4 regions of the Streptomyces sp. NPDC051738 genome follow, and region 2 is predicted to be linked to each of the others. Evidence: riboswitches for the same ligand, from Rfam matches in the RefSeq annotation. Region 2 holds a riboswitch; each other region holds the start of a gene.
The links. Region 2 has a riboswitch for cyclic di-AMP ahead of ACIA8X_RS37705 (LysM peptidoglycan-binding domain-containing M23 family metallopeptidase). Riboswitches for the same ligand answer to the same signal wherever they lie in the genome.

Region 1 (4,804 bases), on a different contig from region 2:
CCCGTGGTGCACGCGGAGGAGGCGGCGCTCGCGAAGATCGCGCCGGGGGATCCGCGGCTGGCCTCCGCGACGGTGTACAGCAGTCTGGAGCCGTGCACCCACCGCGCCTCCCGGCCCGCGCCGTGTGCGCGGCTGATCCTGGAGGCCGGGGTGCGCCGGGTGGTGACGGCCTGGCGGGAGCCGGACACGTTCGTGACGGGGGCCGACGGGAGCGGCGTACTGGCGGGGGAGGGCGTGGATGTCGTGGTCCTGCCGGAGTACGAGGACCGGGCGAAGGCACCGAACGACCACCTGCCGGACTGAGTGATCCGGCTCTCATCAGCGGCGTCGGGGGAAACCCGTGTGCTTTCGGTCCTGCGGATGGGGTACTGTTAGGTCATCGCCGCGGGGTGGAGCAGCTCGGTAGCTCGCTGGGCTCATAACCCAGAGGTCGCAGGTTCAAATCCTGTCCCCGCTACTGAAGACTCAGGGCCGGAACTGATCAGTCAGTTCCGGCCCTGAGTGTTTCTCTCGTGACTGGTGTCCGTCCGCTCGTCCGGTCGGACCTCCCCGCTCGCTCCCCACCCCCACCTCGGCAACCCTGGTCACGTGGAGGAACGGCGGATCTCGTACGCACGCCGGTTCGTCCGGCTGCTCCCGGCCCTGTTGATCGGCGCCGGGAGCGTGTACGACTACGTCACGCCCACCGGCCTCACCGGCGCGCCCTTCTTCACCGCCGCGCCCCTGGTCGCCGCCCCGCTCTACTCGCAGCGCGGCACGATCCTCACGGGCATCACCGCCGTCCTCGTCCTGCTCGCGCTCCGTGTCGTGCACGGCGCCCTCCCCCGGGCGGAGCTGATCACCGAGCTGGTCACCGTGGTGGTCGTCTCCGTGCTCGCCGTTCTCATCAACCTCCTGGTCCGCCGCAGCGACGAGCGCCTCGCCTCCGCTCGCGAGATCGCCGAGGCGGCCCAGCGCGCCGTACTGCCCGAACCCGCCCAGCGGATCGGCGGCTTCCAGATCGCGGCGCGGTACGAGGCGGCGCAGGAGGGCGCCTCCATCGGCGGCGACCTGTACGCCGTGCAGGACAGCCCGCACGGCGTTCGGGTCATCGTGGGGGACGTGCGCGGCAAGGGCATGGGGGCGGTGGGCGCCGTCGCCGTCGTCATCGGGGCCTTTCGTGAGGCCGCCGAGCAGGAGGCCACGCTGGAGGCGGTCGCCCAGCGACTGGAGCGGGCGCTGGCCGCCCGCGAGCGCGCCCGGGGCGAGGGGATCGAGGCCGACGAGGGGTTCACCACCGTCGTGCTCGCCGAACTGCCGCACGGCGACAGCGCCGTCCGCCTCGTCAACCGCGGGCATCCGCCGCCCCTGCTGCTGTACGCCGACGGCGCGGTGCGCGCGCTGCATGCCGTCGAGCCCGCGCTGCCCCTCGGCATGGGCGAGCTCGGCGCGTGGCCCGACCGGGCCCAGGACGCCGGCTTCCCGAGCGAGGCCACGCTGCTGCTGTACACCGACGGGATGAGCGAGGCACGGGACGAGGGCGGACGGTACTACGACCCCGAGGTGGGGCTCGCGGGGCGGGCCAACGCGTGCCGCGAGCCGGCCGAGAGGATCGGCGTGCTCGCGGCGGACGTGCGCCGGCACTCCGGGGGAGGGATGGCGGACGACATGGCGCTCATCGCCGTACGGCGACGACCGTGACCCACTCCCCTTGATCCTTCTCACCAAGGGTGATCGGGCGACCGCCCTCCGCATAACAACTGACATACCGTCAATACCTGTGTGACTCCTGAGTCCTGGCCAACTCGCCCGATTTGGCCCGCTCGTGACCTGTAAGTCCGGGCGAAAATCGTTAATGATCAAGCGGAACAGCTTGGAATCCACACCCCGGGTCTATTAACGTTCGATAACGCAGCGCGGTTGTCCCAGCCGTCACAAGAGACGGCTCCGTGCGCACGCGCCGAGTCCCGCAAGGGAGCCGGGGAACCACCACCCTGGGGTGAATCGCACGGATTCCGCCGTGGAAGCACGGTTGGTATACGCGCGTAGGAGACCTTCCTGCTCCGAACCCGTCAGCTAACCCGGTAGGCGAGAAGGAAGGAAAGGAGCACGCCCACGTGGCGTCCAACAGGCCTGCTACGCAAGCCCCGTTCGTGCCGAGTCAGCGCAGTGACAACACCTTCGGCTACGACAGCTACCGCACCGACGAGGGCCCCTTCGAGGAGTGGAACCCCACCGCGGAGTCCATTCGTCCGATACGTGGCAGGCATCGCGTCGCCAAGCAGCGCGGCGGGGGACTCGCGCGCAGCTCCACGGTTCTCGGCGTCGGCGTCATAGCCGCGGTCGGCGCGGGCGGCATGGCCACCGCGCAGAGCGGCAAGCCGCCGGTCGCGATCACCATGCCCGACCTGCCCCTGATATCCGACGACTCCACCGCGGCCGCCGAGGACACCGGGACGGCCCTGAGCACCATGGGCACCGCGACCGAGCAGACCACGCAGGACACCGGCGACGCCGGTGAGGCGCTGCGGGCCCGGATCATCGCCCAGGTCGAGCAGCAGCAGGACCAGGTCGAGAGCAAGGCCGCCGCCGCAGCGGTCGCCGCCGCCGAGAAGGAGGCCGCCGCAGCGGCCGCCAAGGCGGAGCAGGAGGCCAAGGCCAAGGCCGCCGCCGCGAAGGCCGAGGCCGAGGAGGAGGCCCGCCAGAAGGCCGAGGCCGCGCGCCTCGCCGAGCTGGCCAAGCAGTTCACGCTGCCGACCTCCTCGTACACCATCACCTCGACCTTCGGTCAGGCCGGCGCCTACTGGTCCTCCGGCTACCACACGGGCCTCGACTTCGCCGCTCCGTCCGGCACGCTGATCAAGGCGGTGCACTCCGGCACCGTCACGTTCGCCGGCTGGGACGGGTCGTACGGCTACAAGACCGTGCTCACCCTCGACGACGGCACCGAGCTGTGGTTCGCCCACCAGTCCTCGATCAGCGTGAGCGTCGGCCAGAAGGTCAACACCGGCGACGTCATCGGCCGCGTGGGCGCCACCGGCAACGTCACCGGCGCCCACCTCCACCTTGAGGTGCACCCCGACGGCAGCACCAGCGGCATCGACCCGCTGGCGTGGCTGCGCGGCAAGGGGCTCACGCCCTGAGGGCAATCTCCTGATCGCACAAGGACGTTGACGGCCCGGCCTTCCTCACAGGAGGCCGGGTCGCACAGGTTTTCAGGGTTCGCAGGTGCCGGACCGGCTCGCGCACTGCCAGCCCGAGAAACCGCCCTTGGGGTTGTCGAGGTCGTCGTCGAGCCGGATGAAGCCCCAGACGACAGTGAGGGCGAACGCGACGGCGGCCAGGGCCAGCAGCCACAGGACGACTGTCCTCGCGGTCCGCCTCACGTGCGATACGGGTTGTACGCGGGATACGGCGCCGCCGGACCGTACGGGGCACCCTGCGCAGGTCCGTATGGGGCGCCCTGCGCCGGTCCGTACGGGGCGGCGTGCCCCTGCCCGTACACCTGCCACTGACCCGGCGCCCCGTACCCGTACCCGTACCCATGCCCGTATCGGTGCGCAGACCGAGGCTGCGCGGCGGCCGCGTGTTCCAGCGCCGGTCGCGCGAACCCCCGGCGTCCCCACAGCTCGTGCAACAGCTCCTGTTCCCGTACGACGAAGTCGGCGCCGGCCCGCCCGCGCCGCCCCCGGTGCCGCAGGAAGGCCAGCGACGTGGCGTACGCCTCGTACTGCGCCACCGCCCGGGCCGCCGTACGCCCGCCACGCTGCCGCGCGTACTGCCGGGCCACCCGCCGTGCCCGCATCGACCCGAGCGCGAACGGCTCGACCGGCGTGAGCCACCCGGCGACGACATACGCGGGCAGCTCCTCGCGCACGGTCCTCAGCTCGCGCTGCCGGGTCCAGATCACCAGCCAGGTCAGCAGTCCGAACGCGGGCACCATGAAGGCGGCGTACACGGCGAAGAACCCGAACTCGCCGAAGGCCGACGAGCCGTTCCACAGGGCGTGCATGCCCATGGCGAGCAGGAGACCGAGGAGCGGGAGGAGAACGCGGCGCACCGGCTGTCGCGGGCCCGACAGGGCGGCGATGCCGAAACCGATGCCGGTGAGGACGGTGAAGAGCGGGTGCGCGAAGGGCGACATGATGACGCGGACGAAGAAGGTCGCCGCGGTGACCGAGGCGATGCCGCTGTCGCCGGCGAGCTGGTCGGTGCCGAAGGCGGTGCCGAGGTAGAGGATGTTCTCGGTGAAGGCGAAACCGGTGGCGGTGACGCCGGCTATGACTACGCCGTCGACTATCCCGGTGAAGTCACGGCGGCGGAAGAGAAAGACGAGAAGCACGGCGGCCGCTTTGGCCGTCTCCTCCACGACGGGCGCTATGACGGTGGCGCCCAGGGTGTCCGCGTGGGACGGATCGGCGGTCGCCGTCGCTATCCATCGGGTCGCGAAGCTGTTGGCGATGATCGCTATCAGAGCCGCCGCGCAGGCGCCCCAGGCGAACGAGAACAGCAGATTGCGCCAGGGGCCCGGCTCGACCCGGTCCAGCCAGCGGAAGGAGGCGACGAGCAGCGGCACGGGCAGCACGGCGAGCCCGAGCCCGACCAGGAACCCCTCGGTGCCGGTCTGCTCACGCACCAGGGCGAGGATGACCAGCCCGGAGAGCGCGAGCAGGGTGCTGAGCGCGCCGTAACGCACCCACCGCTTCTGCCACCAGTGCGCGTGCCGCAGTGCGCCGCCGGTGGGACCGGTGGGGCCGGTGGGGTGCGTCGGGTACGGGGGACTGGTGGTCACGGCATTGACCCTAACGAGACGCGCTTGTTCGTG
Region 2 (4,804 bases):
GCCCAGCTGCCGGACGCGCGCGTGCAGATCACCGGCGGGGTCGGGTACGACGACTCGGGGCTGTTGCGGCTTGCGGCGGGGGAGTCGTTCGTGACGCCGGTCTTCGCCGGGCTGTGGAGCGACGGCGGTTTCGGGGGCGCGAGCCGAGCCTGGCACGCCTACCAGCGCGCCTATGTGATCCCGGACGCCGATCAGGACCGGCCCGTGCTCTTCAACTCCTGGGAGGCGACGGAGTTCGACATCTCCGAGGAGCAGCAGGGCACCCTCGCCCGGCGGGCCGCGGCGATCGGCGTCGAGCTGTTCGTCGTCGACGACGGCTGGTTCGGAGCGCGCACCAGTGACCGCGCCGGGCTCGGCGACTGGACGCCCAACCCGGACCGCTTCCCGTCCGGCCTCAAGCCCCTCGCCGACTACGTGCACGCTCTCGGCATGCAGTTCGGTATCTGGGTCGAGCCGGAAATGGTCAATCCGGACAGCGAGCTGTACCGGGCCCACCCGGACTGGGTGCAGTACCAAGCGGGACGAAGGCGTACGGAATTCCGCAATCAACTCGTACTGAACCTCGCCCGCGACGACGTCCAGGACTATCTCTGGCAGCGGCTGGACGGGCTCCTGTCCAGCGCCCCGATCGACTACGTGAAGTGGGATTTCAACCGTTGTTTCAGCGACGCGGGCTGGCCCGGTGAGCCGTATCCGCAGCGGCTCTGGGTCGACCATGTGCGCGCCTTCTACGCCCTGTTGGACCGGCTGCGGGCCGCCCACCCGGGCGTGGCCTTCGAGTCCTGCTCGGGTGGTGGCGGCCGGATCGACCTGGGCGTGCTGAGCCGCACGGACCAGGTGTGGACTTCCGACAACACCGACCCGCTCGACCGGCTCGCCATCCAGCACGGCTTCAGCCAGATCCATCCGGCGAGGGTCATGGCGGCGTGGGTCACCGACAGCCCGAACAACCAGCTCAACGGCCGGGTCAGCTCCCTCCGGTTCCGGTTCGTGAGCGCCATGGCCGGGGTGCTCGGCGTCGGCGGTGACCTCACACAGTGGACCGAGGACGAGCTCGCCGAGGCGCGGGAATGGGTGGAGCTCTACAAGGAGATCCGGCATCTGGTGCAGCGTGGGGACCTCTATCGGCTGAGGCCCCCGCGGGGCGGGCTGAGCGCGGTGCAGTACGTGCTCGGCGACGAGACGGTCGTGCTCGCCTGGCTCCAGGCGCAGAGCTACGGCGAGGCCGTGCCGGCGCTGCGGCTGCGTGGGCTCGACCCGACGGCATCGTACGAATGCCGTGAAACGGGCAAAGTTCACCGAGGTGCCGTATTGCTGCATCACGGGCTTCACGCCGATGTGCGCGGCGACCTCGATGCGACGGTTATCCGCCTGCGTCGCATCTAGGGTTTCTGTCCGAATTGGCACATTCATTCCAACTCGCTCTGGAGTAAAGGAAGCTGGAGCGGAGTCACGTGAGGAGCGTCATATTCGTGACCGTGCGTCGCCCGTCATGTTCACGTAATCCACATGCTTTTCAAGGGGTTTTGAGTCGGGCGACGTACCCATAATTCACGCAGGGTCACCGGTAATTCCCACAAGGGATCAACAGGAACGCATTCGGGCGGAACCTCTCACTTGTTCCCATGCGTCTTCCTCGCTTACGTTCGCCACCAATCCGGACGGACGCCTAATCCTGCCGCCGACCGGATCCCGCGAAAACTCACCCGTGTACGGCAGGAGCGGGGGACCCACAGGTACAACCGCCTGTTCCGGTCTCCGGAACGGCTTGGGGTCAAGTCGCGTCCCCACGCGACCGGGCATCTCCAGCCCGCACCCGACAGCTCACCTCGCAGGCGCCGGAGAGGAATTCGCCATGCCCGCGAAGGGTAAGCACCGCCGCCCGAAGTCCCTGCGCTTCACCCGCTCCATCGCCGTCGCCGGAACCGGCGGAGCCGCTCTCGCTCTCCCGCTCATCGGGGCCACCGGTGCCCACGCCGCTCCTTTGCAGTCCGTTTCGGAAAAGGCCGTTCAGACTCTGCCGACCACCGGCAAGGAGGTGGCCGAGAAGAAGGCCGCCGAGAAGAAGGGCGCGGACCGGAAGACGGGTACGCGGACGTATTCCGTGAAGGTCGGCGACTACCTTTCGAAGATCGCGAACGAGCAGAACGTCAGCGGTGGCTGGAAGAAGCTCTACGCCGACAACCGTGAGGCCGTCGGCGAGGACCCGTCGCTGATCCACCCCGGTCTGAAGCTCAGCATCGGCGGCAAGAAGGCCGCGACGAGCGCCCCCAAGTCGCCGTCCGCTTCCTCGCCTTCGTCCTCCTCGTCTTCGCCCTCGAAGTCGTCCACGGATGCGTCCGCCTCGAAGTCCTCCGCCTCGACGACGACCAAGGCCGACCAGAGCGCCGACACCGTCGGCACCGCCAGCGGCTTCAGCGCCCCCCTCTCCACGGCCGCCGTCGGCACCGCGTACAAGGTGGCGGGCAGCATGTGGTCCAGCGGCTACCACACCGGCGTCGACTTCTCCGCGGTGACCGGCACCCCGCTGAAGGCGGTCGGCGCGGGCACCGTCGTCTCCGCCGGTTGGGGCGGCGCGTACGGCAACCAGGTCGTCATCCAGCTCGCCGACGGCTACTACGCCCAGTACGCCCACCTTTCCTCGCTCTCCGTCTCGGCCGGTCAGACCGTGACCGCGGGGCAGCAGGTCGGCCTCTCCGGTGCGACCGGCAATGTGACCGGCCCGCACCTGCACTTCGAGATCCGCACCACGCCGGACTACGGCTCGGACGTGGACCCGGTCGCCTACCTCCGCTCCAAGGGCGTCGCCATCGGCTGACCCCGCCGCCGACTGCCTCGCCTGACACGCAACCGAAGGCCGGACCCCGATCCCCGGGTCCGGCCTTCGGTGTTGGCGCGCGGTGTCGGCGATGGGCGCGGCGTCCGGGTGCGCCTGTTCATGATCGCGGCATTGCGATCTTGTGGCAGGCGCGTCCAGGGCGTCGACAGTGAGGGGAGAGCGAGGACAGAGTGGTGTCCGTAGTGCTGCAAGCGCTTTCTGCCGCAACGGCGCGCACGCCGACGACACCGCCGCCGTGGTCGAGGAACTCGCCGACAGGCTGATCGCCCCTCTCGCAAAGGAGCTCCAGTGCACGCCAATCGACGCCGAAGAATCGGCGCCGTCGCCGCGGCGGCCCTGCTCGCCGGGCTGTTCTCCGCGCCCGCCGGTCACGCCGCCGAGCCGCTCCGGACCGTGGAGAACCTCGACCGGGGGCTGGTCGCCGTACCTTCCGGTGAGGGCACCTTCCTCAGCTGGCGCCTGCTCGGCACCGAGTACGCGCGGTACGGCAACGCCGTCGCCTTCCACGTGTACAAGAACGGGCGCCGACTGAACCGAGCGCCGGTCATCAACTCCACGACGTACAAGGACAACACCCGCGGCGTGGGCACGTACACCGTGCGAGCCGTGATCAACGGGCACGAGAGGAAGGTCAGTTCGGCCGCCCTCGACTTCTCGCGGGGCTACGCCGAGATCCCGCTCGCCACCGCCGACGGCTACGTAGTGCAGCACGCCTGGCCCGGCGACCTCGACGGCGACGGACGCTACGAACTCGTCGTGAGCCGCCTCTCCCAGACCCGCGACAAGCCCGACCTGCTGGAGGCGTACACCCTCACCGGTGAGCGGCTGTGGCGCGTGGACCTCGGTCCCGGCTCGTACACACAGGTGGGCGGGAACGGCGCCAACGACCCCGCGCCCGCCGCGATCAGCGGTTCGACGGCGATCGGCGGATACCGCAACGACGACAACGTCACCGTGTACGACCTCGACAGCGACGGGAAGGCCGAGGTGCTGGTGCACACGGCCGACGGGACGACCTTCGCGGACGGGGCCAGGGTCACCGCCTCCTCACCCGCGAACCAGTTCGTCTCGGTGATCGACGGCACGACCGGCACCGAGCGCACCCGGCAGCCCGTCCCCGACGACTTAGTCTCGGACGGCCCCTCCGGCGGCCACTTCGGCATCGCCTACCTCGACGGCCAACACCCGAGCCTGGTCACCAAGTTGGTCACGCGGGTCGGTGCCAAGCGCGGTGTCTTCCGGATCCTCTTCCAGACCTGGGACTTCAACGGCACGGACCTGACCCGCCGTTGGAAGTACGTCGTCCCGTCCGACAGCGGCGCCACCAGTTTCTACCAGATCCGCACCGTCGACGTCGACCAGGACGGCACGGACGAGATCGCCGACGGCAACTACGTCGTGGGCAGCGACGGCGCCCTGCGCTACGTCGTCGACGGCGCCGGACACGGCGACCGCTTCCACATCGCCGACCTCGACCCCGACCGCCCCGGCCTGGAGGGCTTCGCCATCCAGCAGGCCGAGCTGGGTGTCATCCCGCAGTTCCCCTGGTACTACTACGACGCCGACACCGGAGAGCGCCTGGTGACCGGGCGGCATCCGGCGGACTGGGAGAACGACACCGACATCGACGTCGGCCGCGGCAGCACCGGCGACATCGACCCCGACCACCCCGGCTACGAGTACTGGACCTCCACCGCCGACGTCACCGCTCCCGGTGCGGGCGTCTACAACGTCCAGGGCGGCAAGGTCTCCACGACCACGCCCAGCGTCAACTTCCGTATCTGGTGGGACGGTGACAAGGCGTCAGAACTCCTCGACTCCACGCACGTCGAGAAGTGGAACCCGGCGAGCCAGACCAGCGCGAAGCTCTTCGACCCGCCCGGTGTCGTGTCGGGCGCCCGCAACGCCACCCCGTTCTACGGCGACCTCGTCGGCGACTGGCGCGAGGAGATCCTCGCCGAGACC
Region 3 (4,804 bases), on a different contig from region 2:
CGCATCTGCTCAACATCGACCCGCCGGACCACACGCGGCTGCGCCGCCTCGTCTCCAAGGCCTTCACGCCCCGCAGGGTCGCCGAGTTCGCCCCGCGGGTGCGGGAGCTCACCGATCAGCTGATCGACGGGTTCGCCGCCGAGGGGAGCGCCGATCTCATCCACGAGTTCGCGTTCCCGCTCCCCATCTACGCCATCTGCGACCTGCTCGGCGTCCCCCGCGAGGACCAGGACGACTTCCGGGACTGGGCGGGCATGATGATCCGCCACCAGGGCGGCCCCAGAGGGGGTGTCGCGCGGTCGGTGAAGAAGATGCGCGGCTATCTCGCCGACCTCATCCACCGCAAGCGCGAGGCACTCCCCGACACCCCCACCCCCGGCGAGGACCTCATCTCCGGCCTCATCCGCGCCTCCGACCACGGTGAGCACCTCACCGAGAACGAGGCCGCCGCGATGGCCTTCATCCTGCTGTTCGCCGGCTTCGAGACGACGGTCAACCTCATCGGCAACGGCACCTACGCCCTGCTCACCCACCCCGAGCAGCGCGCCCGCCTCCAGACCTCCCTCGCCGCCCACGACACGGCCCTCCTCGAAACCGGTGTGGAGGAACTCCTCCGCTACGACGGCCCCGTGGAACTCGCCACCTGGCGCTTCGCCACCGAACCGCTCAGCATTGGTGGGCAGCTCATCGCCCCCGGCGACCCGGTCCTCGTCGTCCTGGCCGCCGCCGACCGGGACCCGGAGCGGTTCGCCGACCCTGACGTCCTCGACCTGGGCCGCCGCGACAACCAGCACCTCGGCTACGGCCACGGCATCCACTACTGCCTCGGCGCCCCGCTCGCCCGTCTGGAGGGCCAGACCGCCCTGGCCACCCTCCTCACCCGCCTCCCGGATCTGCAACTCGCCGTGGACCCGGCCGAGTTGCGCTGGCGCGGCGGTCTCATCATGCGCGGACTGCGTACGCTTCCGGTGGAGTTCACCCCTGTTAGGTGAGTTCGTCCACCACCGCAAACGTGACACGCACTCAAGTCTGTGATCTTCACGTGATCTACGCGGCATTAACTTGTGACAAGTGATCGTCTGCCTATACGTTCACGGATCAACGACGGCGCCCAGGTTTCGCGCGCCGCGGTCACCGTTGTCTCGCGAAAGGTCCCCGCATGCTCTCCGGGAACGGTCGCCACCGACGCCCCCGTCAGGCTCCGGCTCTTCTCGTCGCGGCCGGAGTGACCGGCTCCGCCGTCGTCATCCCGCTCCTCGCCGCCACGGGCGCGAGCGCCGCCGAGGGCAACGTCTGGGACAAGGTGGCCGAATGCGAGAGCGGCGGCTCCTGGAGCGCCGCCGACGACGGCGACGGGCGCTACGGCGGACTGCAGTTGACCCAGGAGGACTGGGACGAGTACGGCGGCCTCGACTACGCGTCGAGCCCCAACCTGGCGAGCCGCTCCCAGCAGATCGCCGTGGCCCAGAAGATCCTCGCGGACCAGGGTGTCGGCGCCTGGCGCACCTGCGGACTGCTCAGTGGGCTCACGAAGGAGTCCGGCTCGGCCGACGTCGACACCGGTGTCGACGAGGACTCGCCGTCCGCGGTATCGGGATCCTCCGGATTGCTTGATTCATCCGGTTCGTCCAATTCGTCGGGCTCGTCGCAGTCCAATGGGTCGTCCGGCGACTCCTCCAATGCTTCGAATTCCCCCGGCTCGTCGAGCGGCTCCGCCGATGATTCGTCCGAATCCTCCCGGGATTCTTCATCTTCGCCCTCTTCTTCCACTAAGGGCGACAGTTCCGCCGAGTCCGATACGTCATCCGACGCAGAGGCCTCGCAGTCGCCCGACGGCTCCCCTGCGGGCACACCCGAAAGCGACAATCAGGACAACTCGGAGTCGGCGGCGGGCTCCTGGGGCCTCGTCGACACCGGCGCTGTCGACACCGCCGACGCCGCGACCGGGTCGGGGCGCCATCGCGGTGCCACTGCCGACGAGAGCGAGGCCGCCGAGGGCACCGCCAAGTCGTCCGGCCGCCACGCCTCGTACACCGTCCGCGCAGGCGACACTCTCGCCTCCATCGCCGACTCCCTTGACCTCGACGGCGGGTGGCGTGCGCTGTATCAGGCGAACCAGCAGGACATCGGTGCTGACGCGAATCACATCTTCCCCGGTCAGACCCTGGAAGTACCTGCCGAATAGGGTGAAAAGCAGCGGGAGTTCGCGCCCCGCTTCGCACCTGAATGTCCGTTTTGATAGCAGTGAGAGATAGATCTCAGAAGCCCTGATCGTCTTTGTCATTCCGCGAATTGCGCGTCTACGGTCGTGATCGCTCGTCACCACGAGCCCCGGCTGCCGCAACGCCGAATCCTGCCAGCGGCCGTACGGGAACAGTCGTCGCGTCAAGCGCCGTAGGCAGGAGCGGGGGACCCAAGGTTTGTGCCGGGTCCGGCAGTTGAGGCCCTTCGGGGCCGCACGGCCGGAGTCGGCTTGGGGTGAAGTCGCGTGCCAGCACCAGCGGTACGCGGCCGGGCAACTCAACCGGCCCGAACCCGACAGCTCACCTCGCAGGCGTCGGTGAGGGGATCCTTCCATGCTGTTTTCCAGCAAGGGCAAGCACCGTCGTCCGTCCAAGGCCGCTCGTGCCATCGCCGTCGTCGGCGTCACCGGTGCCGCCGCCGTCGCCGCTCCGCTGATGGCGGCCGGCAGTGCCTCCGCCGCCACCGCCTCCGAGTGGGACGCCGTCGCCCAGTGCGAGGCCGGCGGCAACTGGTCGATCAACACCGGCAACGGCTACTACGGCGGTCTGCAGTTCTCCGCCTCCACCTGGGCCGCGTACGGCGGCACCGCGTACGCCTCCACCGCCGACCAGGCCACCAAGGCCCAGCAGATCGAGATAGCCGAGAAGGTCCTCGCGGGCCAGGGCAAGGGTGCCTGGCCGAACTGCGGCACCGGCCTGTCGAGCGCCGCGTACAACGGCTCGTCGAGCGGCTCCTCGCAGAGCAGCGAGACCACCACGCGCTCCACCGAGCAGCAGTCGGCCTCCCGCTCCGCCGAGCGTCCGGCCGCCGAGAAGAAGTCGACCAAGACCGTCACCACCCCGACCGGCGAGAAGGTCAAGAAGGGTGACGGCGAGTACAAGGTCGTCAAGGGTGACACCCTCAGCACGATCGCGGCTGAGCACGACGTCAAGGGCGGCTGGGAGAAGCTGTTCAAGCTGAACAAGGACATCGTCGAGGACGCCGACCTGATCTACCCGGGCCAGCAGCTGCACCTGAAGTAACAGCGGGTCGGTAGCTGAACCACAGGGCCCTCACATCCGTGGACCTCATAGTGAAGACCTCGTGAGGGTCACCCCCGTCCCCCACGGGTTCCCCGCTCCGGTGCGTGTTCCCCCGTACGCACCGGGGCGGGGTTTTTTGTGCGCCCGGGTCGAGTGCCCCGACTCGGCACCCCGGACTCGGCGCCCCGGACTCGGCACCCCGGGTTTTTGTTCCGTTCGGAAACAATTTGCCATCGGTTCTGTTCACGGAGCGGTCGACCGCTGGCCGATCGCCCGGAGCCGGTTAGGCTCATCTCGCAGCACCCTCCGGGGTCTGCGTACCCACGTCACATCCCAAGAAGGAGATGCTCGTGCCGTCCATCGACGTCGTCGTAGCCCGGGAAATCCTGGACTCCCGAGGCAACCCCACGGTCGAGGTCGAGGTCGGCCTCGACGACGGCAGCACGGGTCGTGCCGCCGTTCCGTCCGGCGCCTCGACGGGCGCCTTCGAGGCCATCGAGCTCCGCGACGGTGACCCCAACCGCTACCTGGGCAAGGGTGTCGAGAAGGCCGTCCTCGCCGTCATCGAGCAGATCGGCCCGGAGCTCGTCGGCTACGACGCCACCGAGCAGCGCCTGATCGACCAGGCGATGTTCGACCTGGACGCCACCGACAACAAGGGCTCGCTCGGCGCCAACGCCATCCTCGGCGTCTCCCTGGCCGTCGCCCACGCCGCCTCCGAGGCGTCCGACCTCCCCCTCTTCCGCTACCTGGGCGGCCCGAACGCGCACCTGCTGCCGGTGCCGATGATGAACATCCTGAACGGCGGCTCGCACGCCGACTCCAACGTGGACATCCAGGAGTTCATGATCGCCCCGATCGGCGCGGAGTCCTTCTCCGAGGCGCTGCGCTGGGGCGCCGAGGTCTACCACACCCTCAAGAAGGTGCTGAAGACCAAGGGCCTGTCCACCGGCCTCGGCGACGAGGGCGGCTTCGCCCCGAACCTGGAGTCCAACCGCGCCGCGCTCGACCTCATCATCGAGGCCATCAAGCAGGCCGGTTACGTCCCCGGCGAGCAGATCGCGCTCGCGCTCGACGTCGCCGCGTCCGAGTTCTACAAGGACGGCTCGTACGAGTTCGAGGGCAAGTCCCGCTCGGCCGCCGAGATGACCGAGTACTACGAGGAGCTCGTGGCGGCCTACCCGCTCGTCTCCATCGAGGACCCGCTGTTCGAGGACGACTGGGCCGGCTGGAAGGTCATCACCGACAAGCTGGGCGACAAGGTCCAGATCGTCGGCGACGACCTGTTCGTCACCAACCCGGAGCGCCTGGCCCGCGGCATCGAGGAGGGCTCCGCCAACGCCCTGCTCGTCAAGGTCAACCAGATCGGTTCGCTGACCGAGACCCTGGACGCCGTCGAGATGGCCCAGCGCAACGGCTTCAAGTGCATGATGTCCCACCGCTCCGGCGAGACCGAGGACGTCACCATCGCCGACCTCGCCGTCGCGGTGAACTGCGGCCAGATCAAGACCGGCGCCCCGGCCCGCTCGGACCGCGTC
Region 4 (4,804 bases), on a different contig from region 2:
GCTGGGTCAGCGTCGAGGTCAGCGCGGGGCTGCCGGAGGCCTGGGCCAGCGTCTCGTGGAACCAGCCGCCCAGGGAGCGCAGATCCTCGCTGTTTCCCCGCCTGGCCCGCTCCTGGCCCAGCCTGACCAGGCCGCGCAGCACCTTCAGATGGGCCTCGGTGCGCCGCTGGGCGGCCCGGGCGGCGCCGAGCGGCTCCAGGAGGGTGCGCATCTCCAGCAGGTCGGCGGCCTCCCGCTCGGTCGGTTCGGCGACGCACGCGCCCGCGTGCCTCCGGGTCACCACGAAGCCCTCCGCCTCCAGGGTGCGCAGGGCCTCCCGCACGGGGACGCGGGAGACGCCGTAGCGGCGCGCGAGGAGTTCCTCGGTGAGCCGGCCGCCACGCTCGTAGACACCGGCGACGATGTCGTCCCGGATCGCCGTGCACACCGAATGCGCCGGAATACGCATGACCGACCTCCGCCTTAATCCCCGTGAAACGTCGACGAATGACGTGTGTTCAGTGACTCTATTGCAACCGGCCGGAATTTCCGACGGCGGGCCGGAATCCATGGATATTTTTTGGACAGCAGGGGTTGCGAAACGCCGAAAGCCCCGGCTCGGGGAGCCGGGGCTTCGGGGAACGGAGTGCGCGTCGGGGAGGCGTCAGAGGTTCACGCCGTGCGAGCGGAGGTAGGAGACGGGGTCGATGTCGGAGCCGTACTCCGCCGTCGTGCGGGCCTCGAAGTGCAGATGAGGTCCGGTGACGTTGCCGGTGGCGCCGGACAGGCCGATCTGCTGGCCCGGGGTGACGGTCTGGCCCACCGAGACGCCGAGGGACGACATGTGGCCGTACTGGGTGTACGTGCCGTCGTTCATCTTGATCACGACCTGGTTGCCGTACGACCCTCCCCAGCCGGCCTCCACGACGGTGCCGGAGCCGACCGCGTGGACGGACGTGCCGCTGGCGGCGTGGAAGTCGACGCCCGTGTGGCTGCCGGAGGACCAGACGGCACCGCCGGCCTTGTAGCCGGTGGAGACGTACGAGCCCGAGATCGGGGCGACGTAGGACAGCAGGCGCTTGCGCTCGGCCTCGCGGGCGGCGCGCTCCTTGGCCTCGCGCTCCTTCTCGGCCTTCTCGGCCGCCTTCTTGCGCGCGGCCTCCTGGGCGGCCTTCTTCAGGGCCGCGGCCTCCTGGGCGGCCTGCTCCTGCGCGGCGGCCTGGGCGTCGATCTGGTCGGCGATCGAGTTGTCGACGCTGATGACGGGGATGAGGCCGGTCTGCTCGGCGGCGGGCTCCGCGGCGAGCGCGGGGGCGGCCAGGGTGCCTATGACGCCGGTGGCGGTGAGAGCGGCGACTCCCGCCGCACGGGCGGTGGAGCGCTCGATCCGGCTGGGACGACGGTGCTTCCCGGTGGGACGGCTCGTCCCGGTGGCGCAGCTGAACGCCATGAAGTGGCTGGTCCTTTCCTTCCTTCTCGCCTACCGGGTTAGCTGACGGGTTCGGAGCAGGAAGGTCTCCTACGGGCCCCCTCGCTCACGCGCGGGCGTCCGATTCACCCCAGGGACTACGGGTGGGTCCCCGGCTCCCCTGGCTCGCGCCGTAGGGGGACTCGGCGATGACTGTCCGGTGCCGCGGGCGCGGCGCACTGCCTGACGGACAGCCCGGAAGACGCTAAGCGGGACGTCTTTCAATCCCCAAACGGATCGCGGCTTTTGTAGCGCATCCCACAGGCCAGACAGGCAACCTCTCCCTCAATTCGGGCATAAGGGAGCCCTGGTGACTCTCCGGTCACCAGGGCCCCTACGCGCGCGCCGTCGGCCGGCGCTGTGTCGGTCCTCTACTCGGCCGACACGACGGTGACTTCACCGATGCCGAGGGCCTCGACGGGCTCCCGGATCTCGGCCGCGTCGCCGACGAGGATCGTCACCAGACGGTCCGCCGGGAAGGCGCTCACCGCCGCGGCGGTGGCCTCGACGGTGCCGGTCGCGGCGAGCTGCTGGTACAGCGTCGCCTGGTAGTCGTCGGGCAGGTGCTGCTCGACCTGGTCGGCCAGCGTGTTCGCCACGGAGGCGGCGGTCTCGTACTTCAGCGGCGCCACCCCGACGAGGTTCTGCACGGCGAAGTCCCGCTCGGCGTCGGTGAGGCCACCGTCTGCGACGCCCCGCAGCACCGTCCAGAGGTCCTGCAGCGCGGGACCGGTGTTCGGGGTGTCGACGGAGCCGCTGATGGCCAGCATCGCCGCGCCCGTGCCGTCCGGGGCCGAGCGCATGACCTGCCCGAACGCGCGCACACCGTAGGTGTAGCCCTTCTCCTCGCGCAGGACCTTGTCCAGGCGTGAGGTGAGGGTGCCGCCGAGGCAGTACGTGCCGAGCACCTGCGCGGGCCACACGCGGTCGTGCCGGTCGGGGCCGATCCGGCCGATCAGCAGCTGCGTCTGGACGGAACCGGGGCGGTCCACGATGACGACGCGGCCGGTGTCGTCCGCCGTCACCGGCGGGACGGGCCGCGGCTCGGCCGGGGAGCCGGTCCAGGCGCCGAGGGTGTCGCCGAGCAGGGCGTCGAGGTCGACTCCGGTGAGGTCGCCGACGACCACCACGGTGGAGGTGGCGGGGCGGACGTGCCGCTCGTAGAAGGCGCGTACGCCCGCGGAGTCGATGCCCGCGACCGTGTCCTCGGTGCCCTGGCGCGGGCGGGACATGCGCGAGGTCGCCGGGAACAGCTCCTTGGAGAGCTCCTTGGCGGCGCGGCGCGAGGGGTTGGCCATCTCGTGCGGGATCTCGTCGAGCCGGTTGCGCACCAGGCGCTCGACCTCGGCATCGTCGAACGCGGGTGCCCTGAGGGCATCGGCGAGCAGGCCGAGCGCCTTGGGCAGGCGGGAGACGGGCACTTCGAGGCTGACCCGGACACCGGGGTGGTCGGCGAACGCGTCGAGGGTGGCGCCGCAGCGCTCCAGCTCGGCGGCGAACTCCTCCGCCGTGTGCTTGTCGGTGCCCTCGGAGAGGGCACGCGCCATGATCGTGGCGATGCCGTCGAGGCCCTTCGGCTCGGCGTCCAGGGGCGTGTCCAGGAGCACCTCGACGGCTACGACCTGCTGGCCGGGGCGGTGGCAGCGCAGGACCGTCAGGCCGTTGTCCAGCTTGCCGCGCTCGGGTGCCGGGAACGCCCAGGGCCGGGCCTCGCCGGCCTGGGGCTGCGGGTGGAACTCCATGCTGGCGAGCTCGGTCACTGCGCCGACTCCTCGTTCTCGTCGGTGGTCTCGGCGTCCTCGGCCTGGGTCGGCTCGTACACGAGCACCGCGCGGTTGTCGGGGCGCAGACGGGCCTTGGCGACCGCCTTGACCTCCTCGGCGGTGACGTCGAGGACACGCTGTACGGCGGTGAACGCAAGCTGCGGGTCGCCGAACAGGACGGCGTACCGGCACAGTTCGTCGGCGCGGCCCGCGACGGTGCCGAGCCGGTCCAGCCACTCGCGCTCCAGCTGGGCCTGCGCGCGCTCCATCTCCTCGGCGGTGGGGCCCTCCGCCGCGAAGCGGGCGAGCTCCTCGTCGACGGCCGCCTCGATCACGGGGACCTCGACGTCGCCGGAGGTCTTCACGTCCAGCCAGCCCAGGGAGGGCGCACCGGCCAGGCGCAGCAGACCGAACCCGGCCGCCACGGCCGTACGGTCGCGGCGTACGAGCCGGTTGTAGAGGCGCGAGGACTCGCCGCCGCCGAGGACCGTCAGCGCGAGGTCGGCCGCGTCGGCGTCGCGCGTGCCGTCCTCCGGGAGCCGGTAGGCGGCCATCATCGCGCGCGCGGGGACGTTCTCCTCGACGACCTCGCGCAGCTGCTCGCCGATGGTCTCGGGCAGCGAGCCGTCGCGCGGCTCGGGCTTGCCGTCGTGGGCCGGGATGGTGCCGAAGTACTTCTCGACCCAGGCGAGCGTCTGCTCCGGGTCGATGTCGCCGACGATCGACAGGACGGCGTTGTTGGGCGCGTAGTAGGTGCGGAAGAACGCGCGGGCGTCCTCCAGGCTGGCCGCGTCCAGGTCAGCCATCGAGCCGATCGGCGTGTGGTGGTACGGGTGTCCGTCGGGGTACGACAGCGCGGTCAGCTTCTCGAAGGCGGTGCCGTACGGGACGTTGTCGTAGCGCTGGCGGCGCTCGTTCTTGACGACGTCCCGCTGGTTCTCCAGGCCCTCCTCGTCGAGCGCCACCAGGAGGCTGCCCATGCGGTCGGCCTCCAGCCAGAGCGCGAGCTCCAGCTGGTGGGCGGGCATGGTCTCGAAGTAGTTGGTGCGCTCGAAGCTGGTCGTGCCGTTCGGTGAGCCGCCCGCGCCCTGGACGAGCTCGAAGTGGCCCGTGCCCTTCACGCTGCTCGAGCCCTGGAACATGAGGTGCTCGAAGAGGTGGGCGAGTCCGGTACGGCCCTTGACCTCGTGGCGGGAGCCGACGTCGTACCAGAGACAGACCGCGGCGACCGGCGTGAGGTGGTCCTCGGAGAGCACCACGCGCAGGCCGTTGGCCAGGCGGTGCTCCGTCGCGGTGAGGCCGCCGGATTGTGCCTCCGGTGTGGCCGTGTGACCCATGGGCAAGGTGTCCTTCCGGTCGCGTGCACTGCGTTGTGTCGAGCAGTTCGTGCTCAGTTCCTGCCACTGTATGCAGCGTCCGAAGGGTCGGCGAAGTTCCCGGTCAGAACGCCGTGCCTGTACGGGGGTGAAGATGGGCAGGGCGGCGCCGGGGAGAACGGCGCTCGATCACTCCGGCGAGTGAACGGCCGCGCGGCGCCTGCTTGCCTTCCCCGAACGGTCGCCGCCCACGTCGATCCGGGCACCCTCGGTCGCAG

Region 1: linked by a shared signal. The riboswitch ahead of ACIA8X_RS41045 (M23 family metallopeptidase) and the one ahead of ACIA8X_RS37705 (LysM peptidoglycan-binding domain-containing M23 family metallopeptidase) in region 2 are both predicted to bind cyclic di-AMP.
Region 3: linked by a shared signal. The riboswitch ahead of ACIA8X_RS28625 (transglycosylase family protein) and the one ahead of ACIA8X_RS37705 (LysM peptidoglycan-binding domain-containing M23 family metallopeptidase) in region 2 are both predicted to bind cyclic di-AMP.
Region 4: linked by a shared signal. The riboswitch ahead of ACIA8X_RS33995 (M23 family metallopeptidase) and the one ahead of ACIA8X_RS37705 (LysM peptidoglycan-binding domain-containing M23 family metallopeptidase) in region 2 are both predicted to bind cyclic di-AMP.

What each region holds. Positions count from the first base shown of each region.
Region 1 is NZ_JBITCM010000026.1:109,494-114,297, forward strand. Features, by position in the region: gene ACIA8X_RS41030 (dihydrofolate reductase family protein) at 1-303, shown strand, start outside; tRNA gene ACIA8X_RS41035 (tRNA-Met) at 384-457, shown strand; gene ACIA8X_RS41040 (PP2C family protein-serine/threonine phosphatase) at 589-1,680, shown strand; cyclic di-AMP (ydaO/yuaA leader) riboswitch at 1,928-2,085, shown strand; gene ACIA8X_RS41045 (M23 family metallopeptidase) at 2,097-3,122, shown strand; gene ACIA8X_RS41050 (hypothetical protein) at 3,195-3,365, opposite strand; gene ACIA8X_RS41055 (PrsW family intramembrane metalloprotease) at 3,362-4,771, opposite strand.
Region 2 is NZ_JBITCM010000022.1:31,591-36,394, forward strand. Features, by position in the region: gene ACIA8X_RS37700 (alpha-galactosidase) at 1-1,386, shown strand, start outside; cyclic di-AMP (ydaO/yuaA leader) riboswitch at 1,694-1,851, shown strand; gene ACIA8X_RS37705 (LysM peptidoglycan-binding domain-containing M23 family metallopeptidase) at 1,856-2,818, shown strand; gene ACIA8X_RS37710 (hypothetical protein) at 3,128-4,804, shown strand, end outside.
Region 3 is NZ_JBITCM010000013.1:107,150-111,953, reverse strand. Features, by position in the region: gene ACIA8X_RS28635 (cytochrome P450) at 1-992, shown strand, start outside; gene ACIA8X_RS28630 (transglycosylase family protein) at 1,160-2,185, shown strand; cyclic di-AMP (ydaO/yuaA leader) riboswitch at 2,381-2,572, shown strand; gene ACIA8X_RS28625 (transglycosylase family protein) at 2,577-3,266, shown strand; gene eno (phosphopyruvate hydratase) at 3,611-4,804, shown strand, end outside.
Region 4 is NZ_JBITCM010000017.1:161,542-166,345, forward strand. Features, by position in the region: gene ACIA8X_RS33990 (GntR family transcriptional regulator) at 1-448, opposite strand, end outside; gene ACIA8X_RS33995 (M23 family metallopeptidase) at 644-1,429, opposite strand; cyclic di-AMP (ydaO/yuaA leader) riboswitch at 1,443-1,606, opposite strand; gene ACIA8X_RS34000 (M16 family metallopeptidase) at 1,819-3,207, opposite strand; gene ACIA8X_RS34005 (M16 family metallopeptidase) at 3,204-4,547, opposite strand.